One region of the Rhodococcus sacchari genome, then DNA from elsewhere that is predicted to be linked to it. Evidence: riboswitches for the same ligand, from Rfam matches in the RefSeq annotation. Region 1 holds a riboswitch; the other holds the start of a gene.
What was found. A riboswitch is a leader RNA that binds a small molecule or an ion and turns the genes downstream of it on or off. The one in region 1 is predicted to bind cyclic di-AMP.
Positions count from the first base shown of each region.

Region 1 (10,383 bases):
GGTGAGGGTCGCGGCGAGCGGGGTGTCCACCCAGGCCAGGTGCGGCGCGAAGCGCACCCGGGTGCGGTCCTCGGTGAGGAAACCGGCGACGGCGAGCCCCACCGCCACCACGTCGTTGCGGGCGCGGAGATGGTCGACGAGGCGGTGCAGGGCGTCCTCGAGCGCACCGGCCGAGGCCGGGGTCTGGGTGCGGGCACTGTCGACGACGAGACCGTCGGCGTCGACCGCGGCGGCACGGATGCTCGTGCCGCCCACGTCGATTCCGATCGCGGTGCGGCCGTCGCCCGGGATCGGCGCGGTCATGTCCGGACGGTCACCTCGATGGGCGTGAAGGACCGGCCGCGCGGCGGCGGGCCCGGTGACGGCTCCGGTGCGGCCGCGGCACCGCCGTCGTCCGGCGGTTTCGGCAGGTACCGGGCGAGCAGTTCGCGCAGCACCGCGATGAGCGTGGCGATCCGCTCGGCGAGCCGGCTGACCAGTTCGTGGTTCTCCCCGCGCAGCAGCGCGGCCCCGGCGCACAGCGGGCACCAGGTGCACCCATTGCTCGCGGCGGGCGTCGTGGCACCGTCGGGCTCCCCCGCACTCGCGGTGGTCCCCGGTGCGGCCGCGGGCGTGTCCCGGGTGCTCTCGGCGAACTGCTGCACGACGCCTTCGACGCGGTCGAGGACCGTATCGGCCAGCAGCAGCAACTCGGTGAGCAGCGCCTCGTGGTCGTCTCTCACTGCGGCCACACCGCCGGGTCGGGGACGAAACGCACGAGCAGATCGGTTCCTTCGAACTCGGCCCCGGACACGACGCACCGGCGCAGGCCCGAGGCCAGGCGCACGCGACGGCTCAGACCGTCGGCGCCGACGACGAGGTGGTCGTCGACCCGGCCGAGGGTGAGGGTCGCGGGGTTCGCCAGCGGCAGATGCATCCGCATCGCGTACACCGCGTCCACCCCCGTTCCCGACTCGTGTTGCACCCGGACCGGCTCGTCGACCCGCACGGAACCGTGCCGTTCGCGGTCCGCGCCGAGCACCTCGGCGAGCTCGCCCAGGGCATCCAACCCTACCGGTTCGGCCGCCCGGCGCTCGCATACGAGCACCGGCACCTCGGTGACGGTCGCGGTGATCTCGTCGACGACCGCCCGCTGGGCGGCGCGCAGGTCGGCGAGCAGGTGCGCGGCCGGGCCCGTGCCCTCGAGCTCGGGGATCATCCCGTTGACGAGGACGGAGTCGAGGCGGATGCCCGCCAGTGCGAGCCAGGAACGCAGCCGCCGCAGTTCGGCGTAACCGGCGCGGTCGGGAGCCGCCACGAGCACCGCGGCGGTGCGGGCGCGGTCGTCGAGCAGGTCGCGCACCTCGGCGATACCGGCGAGGACCCGGTCGAACAGCCGCACGACCACGGCCATGCGCGGGTCGGGGCCGGTGGCGGCCTCGACCCGGCTGTGCTGCGGCCAGATCCGGTCGAGATAGTCCGCGACGGTGCGCGGCGCGGTGAGGGTGCGCAGGGCGTCGGCCGAGGCGGGGGCGTCGACGACGACGGTGGTCCATTTCCCGGAGTCCGCCAGGCGGGCGACCTCGGCGAGCACGAGGAGTTCCTCCACGCCGGCCAGGCCGGTGAGTTCCTCGGGTTCGGGCAGGTCGAAGCGGTCGGCGTGCTCGTGCTCCCCGGCCAGGGCCATCATGGCGGCGAGCATCGCGTACCGCTTGCGGAGCAGCGCCAGCGAGTCGAGCTCCACCACGTCCAGCCGGTCCTCGACCGCACGGACACCCGAGCCGGCGGGCAGACCGAACACGTCGCCGAGGGAGTGCGCGCGGTCGACGGACACGACGAGCACGGCCTCACCGGCGCGGGCCGCCGCCAGGGCCTCGGCGGCGGCGAGTGTGGTCTTGCCGGCACCGCCCTTGCCGAGGAACCAGCGCACACGGGCCGGGCCGGGGTCGGGTCGGGGGTTCAGCCCTCCACCTGCTTCTTGAGTTCCTTGAGGGCCGTGTCGGTGATGACCTTCTCGGCCTTCCGCTTGAACAGACCGATCATGGGGATGGTCAGGTCGACGGTCAGCTCGTAGTCGACGACGGTGCTGCCGGAGCCGGTGTCGGTGAGCACGTACGACCCGGACTGGGCCTTCTGGATCTCACCGCTCTCGAGTTCCCAGCTCACGGCCCGGCCGTCGGGCGCCCAGTCGTACCGCAGGACGTAGGTGTCCTTGACGATGCCGGCGTCGAGCACGAACCGCACCCGCTCGGCCCGGCCGTCGGGGCGGCTCTCGATCACCTCGACCGTCTTGGCCGCCGACACCCACGTGGGGTAGGCATCGAAATCTGCGATGACCTCCATGACGCGTTCGGCCGGCGCGTCGATGGTGATCGACCTCTTCGTCTTCTCTGCCATGGGATGTCAGTTCCCTTTCTCGGTACCTCGATGCGGCGTGGCCCCGCCCGTCGATCCGGTGCGTCCGACGGTCTATCACACACCGTACGGGCACGGCATCCGGAGGCGGCGCGGGTCAGAAGCGAGGCGGTTCCCCGGCCGGTCGTCCGGCCTCGAGACGCCGCTTGACCTCGAAGGTCATGACCTTCCCCTGCAGGCGCCGCTGGTGGTTCATCTCCGCGAGATCCGGGCCCCGGCCGGTGCCGGCCGCGTCCGCCGCGGGTTCGCAGTGCAGGAAGTAGTGGAGGACCGCACCGTCGAGGACGGGTTCGATCCACACCTCCATCGTGCCGTCCAGCGGACCGGAGACCACCCAGCGGATCCCCTTCTCGGCCCGGTCCTCCCGCACCGTCAGGACGAGATCCGGCCACCACACGCGCCACCGGTCGGGCGCCGCGATCTCCTCGGCGATGCGCTCCGGGGGTGCCGCAACGAAGGTCTGGTCCGCCACCTGAATGCTGCTCACCGGGACAGCTTCACATATCGCCGATCCGGGCCGGTCGGTCACCCCGCCGAGAGCGTCTCGGGCTCCGCGGGCGGCACCGTCGCATCGAGATGACCGCGCAGCTTCGCGCCCAGCACGTCCCACCGCCAGTCGGTCGAGACCCACTCGCGGCCCGCCGCGCCCATCGCCGCGGCGCGGTCCGGATCGGCGAGCACCTCGGCCACGGCGGTGGCGACCGCCGTCACCGAGGTGCCGTCGACGACGTAGCCGGTGCGGCCGTCGCGCACGGTCTCCGGTGCTCCCCCGGAGCGGCCGGCGACGACGGGCACGCCCGTGGCGGACGCCTCGAGATAGACGATGCCGAGCCCCTCGACGTCGAGACCGGCGCCGCGTGTGCGGCAGGGCATCGCGAACACGTCGGCGAGGGTGTGGTGGGCGGCCAGTTCCGCGGCGGGCACCGTGCCGGTGAACACGACGTGCTCGTCGACCCCGGTGCGGCGGGCGAGCTCGCGCAGCCGCTTGTCGTAGGGGCCGCCGCCCACGATCACCAGGACCGCTCCGTCGATGCGCTCGCGGATCAGCGGCAGCGCACGGATGAGCACGTCCTGGCCCTTGCGGGGCACCAGCCGCGACAGGCACAGCACCGTCGGGCGGTCGCCGAGCCGGTAGCGGACGCGCAGTTCGGCGCGCGCGCCGGGATCCGGGCGGAAGACCTCGGTGTCCACGCCCGAGGGCAGGTGTTCGAGGGCGGCCTGCGGGCCGAAGGCCGACGCGAACCGGCCGCGGGTGTAGCGGCTGACGTAGGTGATCGTGTCGGTGTGGTCGCCGATCCGCCGCAGCGCATGCCGGGCGGCGGGCAGCATCGACCAGCCGACCTCGTGACCGTGGGTGCTGGCGACGATGCGCTGCGCCCCGGCCCGGCGCATCAGCGGCGCCAGCAGCGCGAGCGGCGCGGCGGCGCCGAACCAGACGGTGTCGCAGTCGTGGGCGGTGAGCAGCTCGGTGGCGCGCCGCGCGACGTCGGGGGTCGGCAGCATCAACGTGGTGGGGTGCCGCACCACCTCGTAGGGCTGCCGGGCGTCGAACTTCGTGTGGCTGTCGCCGCGCCAGCGCGGAGCGTAGACGACGAGCTCGTCGGACGGCAGTTGCGCCGCGAACGAGTGCAGGTAGGACTGGATGCCCCCGGGTCGGGGCGGGAAATCGTTCGTCACCAGCAGGGTCCGCGACATGGCTCCACCGTAGAAGGACGGTCCGGGTCGCCGTCGAACGGGTGTCTCAGATCCGTTCGGTCAGCCAGCGGCCCCAGCGGTCGACGAACTCGCCGGTGCCGATCCCGAGCACCTCGGTGAGGGCACGGTCGAATTCGTCGTCGGAGACCGGGCCGGTCGCGAGCCGGCGGTAGAGCGTGGTGAGCCGGTCGAGTCCGTCGACGTCGGCGATGTGGGCGGCGAGCGACCAGGCGGTCTCGTAGGCGAGCACGGAGTCGACCGCCGCGAACTCCGGGTCCGCGGGCAGCCGGTCGGGTGCCCCCTCCGCGCGGATGCGGGCGGTCAGGGTCGGTGCGGTCCGGCGCAACTCGTCGGGGGTGACGGTGACATCGGTGCCACGGCCGAGGAGATCGGCGGTGCCACGGCCGAGCAGGTCGGCGTAACCCTCGAGGATCCACATCGGGGAGCCGTCGACGGTGCGGGCGCGGGTGGCGACGTGCACCATCTCGTGGCCGAGCACCGCGCGCAGGGAGTCGGCGTCGAGGCGGCTGCTCGCGGCGGGGCTGAAGACGATCCGCTGGCCGGTGGCGGTGCCCCGCTCCGGGTCCACGGCGTCGGACACGGCGACGGCGGCGATCTCGTCGCCGTTGTGCCGGGTCCCCACCAGATGGGTGAACTCGTCGCGGGAGCCGGTGACCACGACGAGGGCGCGGCGCGGCCAGTCGTCGCCCCACGCCTCCGACACCGCCTCGACCGCGGCGGGCAGTTCCGCCGCGATCGCGTCGACGAGGTCGGCCTCGTCGGGATGGCCGAGCACCAGGGAGCGTCCCCCGGCGGTCTGGGCCGCGGCGAGATGGAGGGGTCCGTGGTCCCACGGGCCACGCCAGGTCCCCGCGTCCGGGAGGTCGGGGTCGTCGTCGGCGATCCGCCAGCCCTCGGGGCGGTGCACGAACAGCACGGTGACGGGCCGGCGGGTGGGCCGCTCGTCCACGCCGTCGATCGCGTACCGCAGGTACACGCGGTGGGCGCGGACGGGGGCGGTGCCGTAGCGGGCGGCGAGATCGGCGGGCACCGGCAGCTCGGGGCCGGGTCCGAGCTCGTAGCCGAAGTCGGCGAGCGGCACGGCGGAGAGCGCGGCGAGGCGACGCCGTTCGGACTCGAACAGGCCGGGTGCGGTGGCGTCGACGAGGGTGCCGAGGGCCCGGTCGTCGCCCTCGCGGACGGCGCGGGCCCAGTCGTCGAGCAGGACCTGCAGTTCCGCCGCGGTCGCCGCGTCGGCGTCGGTGGTCTCCGTGGGACCGACGACGAGGAGCACCCCGGCGGTGAGCAGCGCGATCAGCAGTCCGGCCACGCCGAGCCGTTCCCATCCGCGGGTACCGCCGGGTGGGGACGAACGCGCGAGCACCGCGCCAGTCTAAGGCGGCGCGGTGCTGCGACCCGCGCCGGTGGGGTCAGTAGCGACGGGCGCTGTGGAAGGGGAAGCTGTCGACGGACTGCACCTTCACGGGCACACCGAAGGTCGAGGCGTGGACCATGTTGCCGTCGCCGACGTACATGCCGACATGGGAGGCGTCGTCGTAGAAGATCACCAGGTCGCCGGGCTGCAGGTTCTCGCGGGAGACGGGGATGCCGCCCTGCGCCTGGGCCTGGCTCGACCGCGGCAGCGACTTGCCGACCTGCTGGTAGGCCCAGACCATCAGCCCCGAGCAGTCGAACTGGTTCGGGCCGGTCGCACCCCACACGTAGGGCGAGCCGATCCGGGACAGTGCGGCGCGGAGCGCGCCGCTGTTGGCGCCCGGCACGAGATGCTGCAGGACCGTCTCCTCGTCGAGCCCCGGCGGGAAGGGAGTGCCGGCGAGCGCGGCCTTCTCCTCGTCGCTCAGGGCCTCGAACGCCTTCAGCACGGCCTCGATCTGCTGCTCGAGTTCGTCCTGCTTGCGCTGCAGGTCGTCGCGGAGCTGCTGGGCCTGCTCGGCGGCGGCGCGGGCCTCGTCGGCGGCGTGTTGCGCGGCGACGGCCGCCTCGGACGCCGCGGCGGTGGCGGCGCGGAAGCCTTCGACCTCCCGGGTGGTCTGTTCACCGAGGACGTCGAGGAGCACCATCTGGTCGAGCAGCTGCTGCGGTGAGTCGCTGACCATGACGGCGAAGAGCCGGTTGGTGCGGGCACCCCGGTAGTGGGCGCGCGCGAGCTTGTCGACGGTGGGCTTGAACCGGGCGATCTCGGCGCGGGCGGCGCCGAGCGCCTCGTCGGCGGCGACGGCGCGGGCCTCGGCTTCCTGCTGCGCCGCGATCTTGGCGTCGAGGTCCATACCGGCGGCGTGCAGAGCCTCCGAGGCCTGCTCGGAGCGGCGCGAGAGGTCGGCGAGGTGCTCGAGACGGGCGGTGGGACTCTCCCCCACGGGGTCGGCGGTGACCGGAGCGGAGGCGAGCCCGAGGATCAGCAGTACGGCCGCGGTGATCAGCGCCAGCCGTCCGGATCGTCGCGCGCCCGGTGTGCGAACGGGTCGTGCGACCGGTGTTCGAACGGTGTGCTTCGTCCTGTCGGAAACCACGGGGGTTCGCATCCTTTCCCAAAGGTCTCGATCAGGTTACGGAACAGCACAGGTCGGTGTCTACTCGTGGGTAGCCCGCTAGGACCGGTGAGCGAAAGCCGGGAGGGTGGATCCGGTTCGAACCGGATCCACCCTCCCGGGAAGCGCTGGACGCAGGCGCAGCGTCGATCAGAAGCGGCGGGCTCCGTCGACGGGCATCGAGGACAGCGGCGCGATCTTGACGGGCTGGCTGGACGTCGAGGCGTGCACGACGTTGCCGCCACCGATGTAGATGCCGGTGTGGCTGCCGCCGTAGAAGGAGACGACGTCACCCGGGATCAGGTCCGAGATGTTGACGGCCTGGCCCGCGGAGGCCTGCTCGTAGCTGGTGCGCGGCACGTTGAGGCCGGCCTGCTTGTAGGCCCACTGCACGAGACCGGAGCAGTCGAAGGCGTTCGGGCCCGCAGCGCCGTAGACGTAGGGGGAGCCGATCTTCGACTGGGCGGCGTCGGCGGCGCGCTGGCCGACCGAGCTGAAGGGCGCGCTGAACGGCGCGGCCGGGGCGTTCTCCGGGGCGGGCGGGAGGATGTTGGCGATCTCCGGCGGCACGGTCACACCGGCAGGGAGGTCGAAGGTGCCGATGCCGGGGATCGAGATGGGCTCCGCCATGGCGGGGCCGGCCGTGACGGTGACGGCTCCGAGAGCGAGGGCGCCGGCGACGAGGGCGCGCCGGACGGCACGCTTGCTGGTGTTCGAGACCACGAGGGGATGTTCTCCGTTTCTTCCGTTCACCCGCCGACCGAGTTAGCTGACGGGTTCGGGCCGGAAGATCAGCCCTACCCCTCGCCCGGACGGGGCGGAGGGGATTCACCCCAGGTACTACGTGTGGGTCCCCGGCTCGGCGCTTCCGATGGGAAAGCTGCCGATTAGGCGGTAACCGCGCGGCTCCGACCCGTGGGTGGACCGGAAAACTTCTCCGCTTGGTCTCGAGAAGATTACGAAACGGCATCGGTGAAGTCGAGCGCGCCGAGGTCGGACCCGCCCCGTTCGGCGCAATCACCCGTCCGCACCTGTGACGGCCACCATTCGATAACGACGAGATAACGACCGGTCCGATTCCGGCCCCTACCGAAGGTCCCACCGGCCCACCCCCTCCTGCCCGACGGACACACCGACCCGGTGGACACGCAGGTCAGCACCCACTTCCGGACACCCGCCCCGGACAGCCGGCAGCGGACGGCCCGAGTCGCCCGACATGCAGGACGATCGGTCTGTTTCGGATGAGAATCCTCCGCTTTCCGGCAGCCACCCCGAAGGGGGTGTGATGCTCGTCACCGACCCGTCCGGACCGGACTTTCCGGGCCGGTTCCGGGGGTGTCGGTACCGCTTCCTAGGCTCGGCCGCATGACCTCGCCGCGGCCCCTGCACTCCCCCTCCCCGCGACGGAGCCTCGAACCCGGAGTCCAGCTGAGTCTCGACGAACTCGACACCCCGCTGCACGACACCACCTTCGTGGTGGTCGATCTCGAGACCACCGGCGGCCGATCCGGCGAGGACGCCATCACCGAGATCGGCGCGGTCAAGGTCCGCGGCGGCGAGGTGCTGGGCGAATTCGCGACGCTCGTCGATCCCGGGCGGCCCATCCCGCCCTACATCGTCCAGCTCACCGGCATCACCACCGCGATGGTGTACGCGGCACCGAAGATCGAAGAGGTACTCCCCTCCTTCCTCGAGTTCGCCGCCGGGTCGGTGCTCGTCGCCCACAACGCGGGTTTCGACGTAGGCTTTCTGAAGGCGGCCGCCACACAGTGCGAACTGGCCTGGCCACGCTTCCAGGTGCTGTGCACCGTCAAGCTCGCCCGCCGGGTGCTCGGCCGCGACGAGGCGCCCTCGGTGAAGCTGTCGGCCCTCGCCGACCTGTTCCGGGTGTCCACCCGGCCCACCCACCGGGCCCTCGACGACGCGCGGGCCACGGTCGACGTCCTCCACGCGCTCATCGAGCGGGTCGGCAACCAGGGCGTCCACAGCCTCACCGAGCTGCGCGACTACCTGCCCGTCGTCACGGCCGAGCAGCGCGCCAAACGCGCCCTCGCCGCGCATCTGCCCCGCCGGCCCGGCGTCTACATGTTCCGCGGTCCGTCCGACGAGGTGCTGTACGTGGGGACCGCCGTCGACCTGCACCGGCGGGTCCGCACCTATTTCACCGGTTCCGAGACGCGCCCACGGCTGCGGGAGATGGTCGCGCTCACCACGCGCATCGACCACGTCGAGTGCGCGCACGGACTCGAGGCCGGGGTGCGTGAGCTGCGCCTGATCGCCGCGCACACCCCGCCCTACAACCGGCGCTCGAAGTACCCGATGCGGGGCTGGTGGATCGTTCTCACCGACGAGACGTTCCCGCGCCTGGCCGTGAGCCGCTCGCCCGGTCCCGACGCGATCGGGCCCTTCTCGGCGCGAGCGGACGCCGCCGACGTCGCCGCGCTGCTCGCCGAGCTGTGCGGGCTGCGGACCTGCACGCGCCGGATCGGCCGCACCGGCCGCCACGGGGACCGCTGCGAGCCGCTCGCGGTCGGGGGCTGCGCCGCCGCCCGGTTCGGGGTGCAGGACGCCGCGGCCTACGCCCCGCAGGTCGAGCGGGTGCGCGCGGTGATCCGCGGAACCGACGACAGCCCCCTCGTCGAGATCCAGGACCGGCTCGAGGCCCTCGTGCGCGACCAGCTGTTCGAGAACGCGGCGCGGCTGCGCGACCGGGTCGCCGCGACGGTCGTCGCGCTGCGGCGCACCCAGCGGCTCGCGGCGCTGGCCGCGATCGACGAACTGGTCGCGGCCCGCCCCCGCGAGGAGGGCGGATGGGACTTCGCGGTCGTACGGGCGGGTCGGCTGGCCTCCGCGGGAGTGGCGCCGCGGCGGGTGCCGCCGATGCCGGTCGTGGAGGCCATCACGGCCGCGGCGGAGACGGTGCGGCCGACCCCCGGCCCGCTGCGGGGCGCCTCCCCCGAGGAGATCGGCCTCGTGGCCCGCTGGCTCGATGCCGACGGGGTCCGCATCGTCCGGGCGAGCCAGGGCTGGTGCGAACCGGTACGCGGGGCGGGCCGGTTGAGCGCGTGGGCCGAGCTCGCGCGCGGGGCCCGCGCCGCCCACGGGGCGTTCTCCGCGGCGGTCGCCGACCGCTTAGGCTGAGAGCACCCGCGGAAAGGCTAAGGAGAACACATGATCAACGCGATCGTCCTGATCGATGCCGAGGCACACCGTATCCCCGAGACCGCACAGGCGGTCGCCGATCTCGACGGCGTCGACACCGTGTACTCCTGCGCGGGCGACGTCGATCTCGTCGCCATCGTCCGGGTCCGCGATCACGAGCAGATCGCCGAGGTCGTCACCCGGGGCATCAACAAGGTGGAGGGCGTGACGAACACCGTCACCCACATCGCGTTCCAGTCGTACTCGAGCGCCGACGTCGAGGCCGGCTTCTCCATCGGGAGCTGACCGCCTCATCCGGACACACGGACAGGAGGGCCTGCACTCGTCGAGTGCAGGCCCTCCTGTCGTTGTCTACAGCCCTGTCGGTCACAGCCCTGTCGGTCACAGCGCTGTCGGTCACAGCGCTGTCGGTCACAGCGCTGTCGTCACAGCGCTCCCGCTCAGTCGCGCGCGGGCGCGATGCGGTTGGTCACCTCGACCCAGCGCTCGAGCACCTTCGCCGCGGCGCCGCTGTCGATGGCGGTCGCAGCGGTCTCGATACCCGCGGCGAGGGCGTCCTCGAGCCGGCCCTCGATGCCACGGA
Region 1 is NZ_CP107551.1:2,708,960-2,719,342, forward strand. It holds gene OED52_RS12315 (ROK family protein) at 1-303, opposite strand, end outside; gene OED52_RS12320 (hypothetical protein) at 300-722, opposite strand; gene OED52_RS12325 (ArsA family ATPase) at 719-1,909, opposite strand; gene OED52_RS12330 (SRPBCC family protein) at 1,939-2,376, opposite strand; gene OED52_RS12335 (polyketide cyclase / dehydrase and lipid transport) at 2,492-2,881, opposite strand; gene OED52_RS12340 (glycosyltransferase family 4 protein) at 2,920-4,089, opposite strand; gene OED52_RS12345 (hypothetical protein) at 4,136-5,473, opposite strand; gene OED52_RS12350 (C40 family peptidase) at 5,520-6,536, opposite strand; gene OED52_RS12355 (C40 family peptidase) at 6,789-7,361, opposite strand; cyclic di-AMP (ydaO/yuaA leader) riboswitch at 7,377-7,542, opposite strand; gene OED52_RS12360 (DEDD exonuclease domain-containing protein) at 8,004-9,779, shown strand; gene OED52_RS12365 (Lrp/AsnC family transcriptional regulator) at 9,810-10,085, shown strand; gene trpD (anthranilate phosphoribosyltransferase) at 10,241-10,383, opposite strand, start outside.

Region 2 (10,383 bases), 1.9 Mb from region 1:
CCGTCCGCGGGGATCTCGGACAGCACGTCGAGCAGCAGCCGCCGGTCGCGGGCGGCGGTCGGGGACTTCACCTCGTCGGACAGCGCGGCGATCGGCTTGTCGTTCGGGTCGCGGCGGCCGACGAGCCACGGCCGCCGCCCCAGATCGAGCCACGCCCCGGCGAGGACCGCCCATCGGTAGGCGGGGGAGGCGGCGAGCCAGGCGTCCGTCGCGGTGGTGGGCGCCCAGTGGTCGTCGTCGGAGGCCGGGGGCGGATCGGGCAGACCCCGCGCGATCAGTCCCGCGCCGGCCAGGACCTCGACGAGCAGCGCCGTCTCCTGGTCGTCGAGCCCGACCCCCTTGCCGAGACGGTGCAGTTCACGAACGCCGAGCCCACCGGCCCGCAGGACCGGCGCGGGTTGCTCGCCGAGCACCTCGAGCAGGTTCTCGCAGTGCCGCAGCAGTTCCAGGGCGGCACCGGCCGCGGTGGCGTTGACGTCGGTGGCCGCACGGGTGCGTTTCGGGGCGCGCGGCGGTGTGAGGGCGGCGGGTTCGAAGGGCGCGTCGTCGCGCAGGGCCTGACCCACCCGGTGGGGCAGTTCGACGGTCTCGTCGTCGAGGCGCAGCAGCAGACCGGCCGCGAGCAACTGCTGGACGGGCCGGTCGGCGGGAGTATCCGGCGCCGCGTCGCGGGTGCGACCCACCGGAGAGGTGCGCGAGAGGGTCTCGAGGATGCTGCGCTGCTCCGGCGGAAGTGCAACGAGCAGGTCGTCGAGCTCCGTGCCGGCCGGGACCGCGGTGTCCTCACCGCGTCCCACCCGCCACGGCACGGCGTCGACGGCGGCGGGAACGAGCCGCAGGGCGTCGTTCGGCCCCCACACCAGCAGCAGGGAACGGAGGGTGGCGAGGATGCGGTCGAGATTCTTCGCGCTGGTCCGTCCCGCGATCTCCTCGAGGACGGCGGCGCGCGGGACGGGAGTGTCGACGGCGCCGGCCCGGGCCAGCAGCTCGATGATCCCGAACTCGGCGGTGGTCAGTTCGTCGGCGGCCCGGAACACCGAGGCGCGTTGCTGGGCGCGACTCGCGAGGACCGACATACTCGCAGGTGGCGGCACCACGAGGTCGGGGCGGGCGCGCAGCGCGGCGGCCAGTTCGGAGTCGCGGCGACCGGCCAGCCAGAGGGCGAGCGAGTCCGGGACGGAGTCGGGAGCGGGCGTGGTCGGGGGCATCGGTTACAGATTAGAGACCTGCGGTAGCACGCCCCGAACTCACCTGACAAAATGAGCGCATGGCTACCTCTTCGAAAAAGCATTACGTGGACCACGGATGGCCCGAGCTGGTCGACGGCGAGCACGCCGTCACCGAGTTGTCGTCCACTCGCTCCGGCCCGCTCTCGCCCTACGGTGAGGACATGGAGTTCCCGCTTCCCGTCGAGGACCTGCCCTACACGCATCCCTACACGGTGATCAACCGCTGATCTCCGCGGACGGCGGTTCCCGCCGATCCCGATGCGAGCCGGACGCCCGGCCCCTCTCCCCGGAGAAGGGTCGGGCGTCCGTCGTATGAAACCGCGGTGAGGGCCGGACGGGCCCGGATACGGAAGGACCCCGCACCGGCCCGGTGCGGGGTCCTTCGTGAAGACGCTGGTGCCGGATTACTGCGCGGCCAGAACGGTGCGCACGGCGTCGAGGATGTTCGGGTCGAGCTCGATGCCCGCATCCTGCAGAGCGGTGACACCCTGCTCGAAACCGGCGAGGAGGTTCTGGACCTCGGCCGGGAGCTGAGCGACGTCGATGCCCGCGGGGAGCTGCGGGGTGACGGCCGGTGCGGGGGTCTCGACGATCGGCGCGGCCGGGACGGCGTCGACGGTGCGCGGCGTCGCGGCGCTGGTCAGGCCCAGGCTGGACGAGCAGGAGGGCCATGCGCCCCAGCCCTGGCCGGCGAGCACGCGCTCGGCGACGGCGATCTGCTGCTCACGGGTGGCCTGGTTGGCGGTGGGGGCGTACTGCGAGCCGCCGTAGGCGTTCCAGGTGCTCGGCGAGAACTGCAGGCCACCGTGGTAGCCGTTGCCGGTGTTGATGGCCCAGTTGCCGCCGGACTCGCACTGTGCGAGGCGGTCCCAGTCGGAGTCGGGAGCGGCGTTCGCGGTGCCGCTGAACGTGACACCGGTGACACCGAGGACGGCTCCGGTCAGCGCGAACTTGGCGACGGTACGACCGGTATTGGTGGGCTTGCGATGGCGTCCGCTCATGTCGGTTCCGTGTTCCTCTCCGTACGCGCCTACGAGGTCAGCTGTCGGGTTCGGGCTGAAGAGGTCGCCCGGCCGTCCTGCTCCGTGGAGCTGTCCGGCTTCACCCCGAGAACCGTCGCGAGCGGCGGTTCGGGCCTCCTGGACACCCGGCGGCGGTAGCCGCCCGGTTCCTGGGAGACCGGTGGGTCCCCCGTTTCCTGTCCCCGTGGATCGTTCGTCGGGACTTCCGGAACCGCGGGACAGGAATTTGGCGCGGCAGTTCCGGACCGGCCGAGCCAGGCGGTTCGGCCGGAAACGACGGTAACGGCTCGAGGCCCGAAGTGTCACCAATTGATAACGCACGCCCTCGCGGGCGTGCGTCGGTGTCCGGGATGGACCGATTTGCGAAGCTGCAGGTAGTGACCTTCGGGCACCCGAAAAGTCGTCCCGAGACCTGCTCGTTATGCCGCCGTTATGTGACCAACCTCACAGGTAACCTGGACGGCTGTCCACGGAGACGATGTCCTTGCCGAGCGGCATGAGGGAGATCGGCACCATCTTCAGATTCGCGACGGCGAGGGGGATGCCGATGATGGTGATCGCCATCGCGATCGCGGAGGCGATGTGCCCCAGAGCCAGCCAGATCCCCGCGACGAGGATCCAGATGACGTTGCCGATGAGCGAGGCCGCACCGGCCGTCGGCTTGTCGACCGTCGTCTTCCCGAACGGCCACAGCGCATAGACCCCGATCCGGAACGAGGCGATACCGAACGGGATGGTGATGATGAGGATGCAGCAGATCACCCCGGCGGCGAAGTAACCCAGGGCCAGCCACAGACCACCGAAGATCAGCCAGATGATGTTGAGCAGGACCCTCATGTGCGGTCTCCGTTCCGGGCGCGGCGGCCCGAGCGCAGGGCGAAGGCGATCGCCAGCACGAAGCCCAGGGGCCAGGCCAGCGTCAGCAGATACAGGACGAGGCCGGGCGTGCCGTCGGTGACCACGGGAGTGAGGAAGATGGCGGCGACGGCCAGCACACCGACGAAGAAGCAGACGATCGCGGCCTTCAGGAGGCCGTTATCCGGTGCGGCAGACGAATCCGAAGCAGATGTACCCACGTCACCACGGTAGTCCGCCCACGCCCGGTCGTGGCCGTCCGGTGCGCCGAGACGATCCGGGAGCGACGGGTGCGGCCGGGTACACTGGCATCGTCTACGCGTCCCACTCCGCCGAGTCGGGGCGCGTTGTTTTGCATGTGTCCATGGTGTCCGACGAGGGCACCAACGTCGAGGAGCGGGTGAGCGCGGTGCCGACCGGCAGGGTGAAGTGGTACGACGTCGAGAAGGGCTTCGGCTTCCTGTCCCAGGACGAGGGAGAGGACGTGTATGTGCGCGCCTCCGCGCTGCCGGAGGGAGTCGAGGCGCTGAAACCGGGTCAGCGCGTCGAGTTCGGCATGGCGGTGGGCCGTCGCGGGCCGCAGGCCCTGAAGGTGGAGATCCTCGAGCAGCCCACGCTGCGGCAGGGCCGCCGGGAGGCACCGGCCCAGCAGAAGCGGCGCACGCCCGACGAGCTGCACGGGATGATCGAGGACATGATCAAGCTGCTCGAGGCGGCGGTCCAGCCCGACCTGCGTCGCGGCCGCTATCCCGACCGCAAGACCGGGCAGCGGATCTCCGAGGTCATGCGGGCCATCGCTCGCGAACTCGACCACTAGAGCACCAACGGCAGCGGTCGCCGTCGCACGACGCGACGGCGGCCCGCTGCCGTTGTGGGGAGCTCAGAACGTCCGGATGGCCCAGACGGCGTGCGCGATCGGCTCGCCCGCCTCGTCGACCACGGCCGACGGCAGCTGGATCTCGACGCCGAGCAGCTGCAGCGCCGGGTCGCTGGGGACGGTCACCGCGCGCTGGGCACCCGCCTCGAACATCTGCCCGTCGAGGAAGGTCTGGCCGGTCCGCGTGTCGCCGTAGACGGTGATCATCCGCCACGGGGCGTCGGAGATCTCCGCCGGCAGCGACAGCTGCAGCGGGTAGCCGGCGGGAACGTAGAGCTCGCCGAGGGGGTGCTCCACACAGTCCTCGAGGTAGAGATTGCAGTGCTGGGCGGGGGCGACGGTCACCGTCTCGCCGTACGCGTAGGCCGTGATGGTCGGAAGGGCGGGCTCGGCCGAGTCGACCAGCTTCCAGACCGTGGCGGCCACACCGGCGGCCACGACCACCAGGGCCACCAGCAGCAGCGCAAGAGTCTTCTTCGTCCGAGCCTTCACGTTCATCGATTCCCATCTCCGTTGGTGGATCCACCGGCACCCGGACGGCGCCCGGCGGTCGCCTGGGCGGACACGTGCTCGGGACGCCGACCGCCGAATCCCGGCAGCAGTGTCCCCCCACGGTAGGACAGCGCGGTCTGGGCGAATCCCAGGACCAGCACCACGGAGACGACCGTGAACCCGAGCCACAGTTCGGTGGGCAGCAGAACCCCCATCGCCCCACCGAGCACCCAGCTGAGCTGGAGGACGGTCTCCGAACGGCCGAAGCCCGACGCGATCGACTCCTCCGGCAGATCCTGCTGCAGGGACGCGTCGAGCGAGACCTTCGCCAGCGCACTCGCGCAGGCCGCGACGAACGCGGCCAGCGCGGCGGCCAGGACGTTGCCGGTCGCGGCGACCACCGCGGCGACGATCACCACCGCGGCGGTGCAGCGCACGATGATCAGGGCGGGACGGCCCAGCGCGAGCCGCGCACCGGTGGCGTTGCCGGCGAAGTTGCCGACCGCGGCGGCCGCACCGACACCGCCGAGCATCGCCGCCTGCATCAGCGGATCCTGACCGGTGGCGTTCTTCGCCACGAACGCCATGAACAGGGTCAGGAAGCCGGTGAGCACCCGGATCGTGCCGTTGCCCCACAGGCCGGTGACGACCGCCCGGCCCAGCGGCTGGCGCCGCTTGCCGGACTTGGTGACGATCACCTCGGTCCGCGCATCGAGCACCTCGGTCCTCGCGTCGGCGTGGTACGACAGCGTCGCCGGCACCTCACCCTCGGTGACCTCCACCCAGGCGGGGATCCGCATGCTCAGATAGGCCCCGAAGGCCGTGATCGCCGCGCACAGCCACAACGCACCCGACGACCCGAACGCCCACGCCGAGGCCGCGGCGATCGCACCGGCACCGATGGTGCCGCCGACCAGACCGAAGACCGTCAGCCGGGAATTGACCCGCACGAGATCGATCTCGGGTGGCAGCACCCGGGGGGTGACCGCGGATTTGAGCACCGAGAACGATTTGCTCAGCACCATCATCCCCAGCGCCGCCGGATACAGCAGCCAGCTGTCGAAGTTGAACACCAGCACCACCGCCAGCACCGTGCGCAACGCGAACGAGGTGGCCAGCGCGACGCGGCGGCCGTGCTGCAGCCGGTCGAGCAGCGGGCCGATCAGCGGCGCGATGATCGCGAACGGCGCGATGGTGATGAGCAGGTACAGCGCGACCTTCGTCTTGTCCTCACCGGTCGCCGCCGAGAAGAACAGCGTGTTGGCGAGCGCGACGGCGATCGCCGCGTCGGACGCGAAGTTCGCCATCGTCGCGTAGGTGAGGGCCGTCAGACCCGACTTGTCGGCGCCGTCCGCGGTCGCGGCCCGACGGAAGGTCTGGATGCCCTTCGAGGTGAGCTCGCGGCTGCGCAGCGCCGCCACCCGCGTGACGGTGAGCTTGCGGGGCATGCGCGGGGCGCGCGGCGCGTCTTCGGCGGAGGAGTCGTCGGGCCGCGCCTCGCGATCCGGTCGCGCGGCCGACGCACCGGCGAAGCGACGGGTCTCGTCCACGGGATGCAGAGGCGGCAGGGGAGTGCGCCGTCCCGACACGCGGCGGGGCGGCGGATAGTTGCTGTACCCCGGATGCTGCGAACCCGGGGCACGGCGCTCCCCACCGTCGTGGGTGGGTCGCTCGTCCGGTTCCGTCACATCTTCGATTCTTCACCACGAGGCCGCGCTCGGAGCGCAAGGGCGGGACATGGGCTCGAGCACACCGCCCGTGCACGGCACGGGTGGATCTCAGGGCACGAACCGCACCTCGAAGACCGTCGGCCAGTACTTGCCGGTGACGAGGAAACGATCGGTCCCGGGGACCTGCGCGATGCCGTTGAGCACGTCCACTCCCGCATCGTCGGGCAGCGCCTCGCGTAGCGGCGACGCGTCGATGTGCGCCTCCACGTGACCGGTCTCCGGATCGATGCGCACGATCTCGTCGGTCTGCCACACGTTGGCGTACACCGAGCCGTCCTCGGCGCATTCGAGTTCGTTGAGGTTCGGCACCTTCCGGCCCTCACGATCCACCGTGACCCGGCCGATCTCGTCGAAGCCGACGGGATCACGGAAGGTCAGCTCGGCCGAGCCGTCGCTCATGACCAGGCGGTCGGGCAGTGCGCACAGCCCCCACCCCTGGCCGTCGTAGCCGACGCGGCGGATCTCGGCGAGGGTGTCGCGGTCGCGGACCAGCGCGACCTCGTCCTTCCATGTCAGCTGCCACAGTTCGTCGCCGACGACGGTGATGCCCTCCCCGAACAGGTCGCCCTCGACGGGAACCCGCACCCGCTCGTACTCCGCGAGCGTCACCTGCCCACCGTCGAGGTCGACGGGACGGGCCGCGACCCACGAACGGCCGACGCGCCCGGTGCCCTCGACGAGTTCACCGCCGTCGATCTCGAAGCCCTGCGTGAACGCCTCCGGGTCGTGGGGGTGGGTCGCCACGATCTCCACGCCGAGTTCGCGGGCGGGCGGCCCGGGATCGACGACGACGTCCTCGCCGCATCCGGAGAGGGACAGACAGATCGTCGCGAGGACCGCGGCGGAGGGGAGCAGACGGCGCACGCGCACATCGTGACATCCCCTCCGGGGCCGGTGCGGTACCGCCTTCGCGCGACCCGCGGACGCGGGAGCCGACAGGTCAGGCAGAATAGGCGGCGTGAGTGCTGCGTCTACTTCCGCTTCCCGAGGAACGAACCCCGTGGTCGATCCGGCGGTGCGCTCCGTACTCGCCGACGCGGTGGACATCGCCCGTGCCGCGCTCGACGAACTCGGGGACGGTGGAGTCGGCGCGTATCTGGGGGTGACGAGCGAGGACGACTGCGCGGCCACACACCGGTTCGCCGCCGATCTCCCCGGCTACCGCGGTTGGCAGTGGGCCGTCGTGGTCGCCGCGGCCCCCGACTCCGATCACGTGACGGTGAGCGAACTCGCGTTGCTCCCCGGCCCCGACGCTCTCGTCGCACCCGAGTGGGTGCCCTGGAACCAGCGGATCCGTCCCGGCGATCTCGGCCCCGGCGACCTGCTGGCCCCGATGCCCGACGATCCGCGGCTGGTTCCCGGCTACATGGAGTCCGGCGATCCCGCCGTCGACGAGACCGCGCTCGAGATCGGTCTCGGCCGCAAGCAGGTCATGAGCCTCGAAGGCCGCCTCGACGCCGCGCAGCGGTGGTTCGAGGGCGATCACGGCCCGAACTCGGAGATGGCGAAGGCCGCTCCGTCCTCCTGCTATCTGTGCGGCTTCTACCTGCCGCTGGCCGGTTCGCTGCGGGCCGCGTTCGGGGTGTGCGGAAACGAGTTCGCCGCCGACGGGCACGTGGTGCACGCCGAGTACGGGTGCGGAGCCCACTCCGACACGACCCTGCCGACCGGCGCCGGTTCGCCGATCTACGACGCCTACGACGACTCCGCGATCGAGATCGTCGACCTGCCCCCGGCCGGGAACACGACCGCCGCGACCGCACCGGAGACGGCCGCGCCCGCCCCCGCGGAGCAGGGCGAGGCGATTCCTGCGGAGCAGGACGAGGCTACGGCGGAGCCGACCGAGGTGATCGCGGACGAGTCGTCTGCCGAGACGGCCGCGGATGCGACCTCCGGACCGGAACAGACCGACTGACGTGCCCCACCGGGACCTCGCGGATCCGTTCGGAACCGCGGCGTTGCGTGAAGGCATCCTGTCGGCGTGGGCGTCCTCGCCCACCCGGCTGCGTGAGGATGCCGCCACCGAATCCGATTACGTCCGCGCCGGATACCGCGACCGTGTCCTGACCGAACTCGCGCAGAACGCCGCCGACGCCGCGGCTCGCGCCGAACTGCCCGGTGTGCTGCGGGTGTGGTGCGACGGCACCGGCCTCCACGTCGCCAACATCGGTGAACCGCTCGACGAACCCGGCGTCCACGCCCTCACCGCCCTGCGGTCCTCCGGCAAGACCGGCGGCGTCGGCCGGTTCGGGGTGGGTTTCACCGCGGTGCTGGCGGTCTCCGAGGAGATCGAGGTGCGCTCGCGCACCGGCTCGATCCTGTTTTCGGCCGACCGGACCCGCGCCGTGCTCGACGACCACGGCCTGACCGCCCCCGCGGCCGGGGTGCCGACGCTGCGGCTCGCCTGGCCCTCCACCACCCCGCCGGTGGAGGGCAGCGACACCGAGGTCGTGCTGCGCCTGCGCCCCGACGTCGACGCCGGCGCGCTGCTCGCCGCTTTCCGCGACGAGGCGTACGACATCCTGCTCGAACTCCCCGCGCTGCGCACCGTCGAGATCGACGGCGACGCCCTCGAACGCACCGAACACGACCTCGACAACGGGCTGCGCGAGATCGGGATCGGCGACCGCACCTGGTGGGAACACACCGGACCGTCGGCGCGCTGGCTCGTCCCCGTCGTCGACGACCGCGTCCGGCCGGTCCGCCGGGACGTCCTGCGCGCCCCCACCCGCTCCGACGAGGAACTGTCCCTGCCGGCGCTGCTCGTCGCCGATGTCGCGATGCAACCCGACCGCCGGCGGATACTCCCCGGCACCCCTCTCGACCGGGTCGCCGCCGGTTACGCTCGGCTCGTCGCGGCGCTGCCTGCCGACCAGCGGCTCGACCTCGTCCCCGAACCCGGCTTCGCCCGCAGCGAGGTCGACGGCCGCATCCGCGAGGCCGTCCTCGAGGAACTGCGCACCCACCCGTGGCTGCCCGCCGCGGACGGCGGCGCCGATCTGCTGCCCGACCGGGCGAACGCACTGCCCGGCCTCACCGACGAGCTCGCCGCGACGCTCGGTGGGGTGGTCCCGGGCCTGATCGCCCCCGAACTGTGCCGCCCGCGGCACGCACCCGCCCTCGCCGCCGTCGACGTGCACCGGCTCGGCCTCGCGCGGCTCGCCGAGATGCTCGCGGGCCACGACCGCGAACCGCAGTGGTGGAACCGCCTGTACGAGGCGTTGACGCCGCTCGTCACCGATGCCGTCGCCGCCGAGGAACTCGCGTCGCTGCCCGTCCCGCTGTCGGACGGCCGCACCGTCACCGGTCCGCGCACCACCGTGCTCTCGACGGGACTGCAGGAGATCGGGCCGCTGCGGATGCCGTGGGTCCGCCTGGTCCACCCCGACGCCGCACACCCGCTGCTCGCCCGGCTCGGCGCCGGCACCGTCACCGCCGAGGACCTGCTCGCCGACCCCGCGCTCGTCACCGCCGTCGAGGAACTCGACCCCGACGACCCGGGCTTCGGTGACCCCGGCCTCGGCGACGCGCTGTCTGCCGAAGCCCTCGCCGACGTCGTCCTGCGGCTGGTCCCGCTCGTACCGCCCTCGGCCGTGCCCCGCGAACTCGGGGCGTTGCTGCTGCCCGACACCCACGGCGACCTCGTGCCCGCCGACGAACTGCTGCTGCCCGGCGCGCCGCTCGCAGAGGTTCTCGTCGACGACGCCCCCTTCGGCACCCTCGGCCCCGCCGTCGCCGACCGCTACGGCCCCGATGCGCTCCGCGCCGTCGGTGTGGGCTGGGGCTTCACCGTCCTGCGCGCCGACCTGCCCACCGGACCCGACCACGACCTGCCCGACGAGGACCTGTGGTGGGACGGCCTCGACGACGACCCCGAGACGCTCGTCGCCGTGCGCGACCTCGATCTCGTCGACGACGGGCACTGGGCGCGGGCCCTGACATTGCTGGCCGCCGACCCGGCGACCGCCGAGACCCTCACCGATCCCGCCGGCTACACCGCCTGGTACCTGCGCACCCACGCGGTGCTCGACGGCCGTCCCCTCGGGCACTACCGCTTCGCCGACGACACCACCTTCGAGGGTCTGCTCGACCCCTGCACCCATCCCGACGCGGGCGCGTTCCGCGCCGCCCTCGCCGGCACGAGCATCGACGACCTCGACCTCGCGCAGACCCTGCTC
Region 2 is NZ_CP107551.1:798,845-809,227, forward strand. It holds gene OED52_RS03765 (helicase C-terminal domain-containing protein) at 1-1,208, opposite strand, end outside; gene OED52_RS03770 (hypothetical protein) at 1,268-1,456, shown strand; gene OED52_RS03775 (transglycosylase family protein) at 1,634-2,230, opposite strand; cyclic di-AMP (ydaO/yuaA leader) riboswitch at 2,241-2,367, opposite strand; gene OED52_RS03780 (YccF domain-containing protein) at 2,696-3,088, opposite strand; gene OED52_RS03785 (hypothetical protein) at 3,085-3,327, opposite strand; gene OED52_RS03790 (cold-shock protein) at 3,516-3,923, shown strand; gene OED52_RS03795 (DUF2771 domain-containing protein) at 3,987-4,475, opposite strand; gene OED52_RS03800 (MFS transporter) at 4,478-6,163, opposite strand; gene OED52_RS03805 (glutaminyl-peptide cyclotransferase) at 6,254-7,069, opposite strand; gene OED52_RS03810 (DUF3027 domain-containing protein) at 7,206-8,120, shown strand; gene OED52_RS03815 (sacsin N-terminal ATP-binding-like domain-containing protein) at 8,122-10,383, shown strand, end outside.
Region 2: another riboswitch for cyclic di-AMP. It lies ahead of OED52_RS03775 (transglycosylase family protein); the one in region 1 lies ahead of OED52_RS12355 (C40 family peptidase).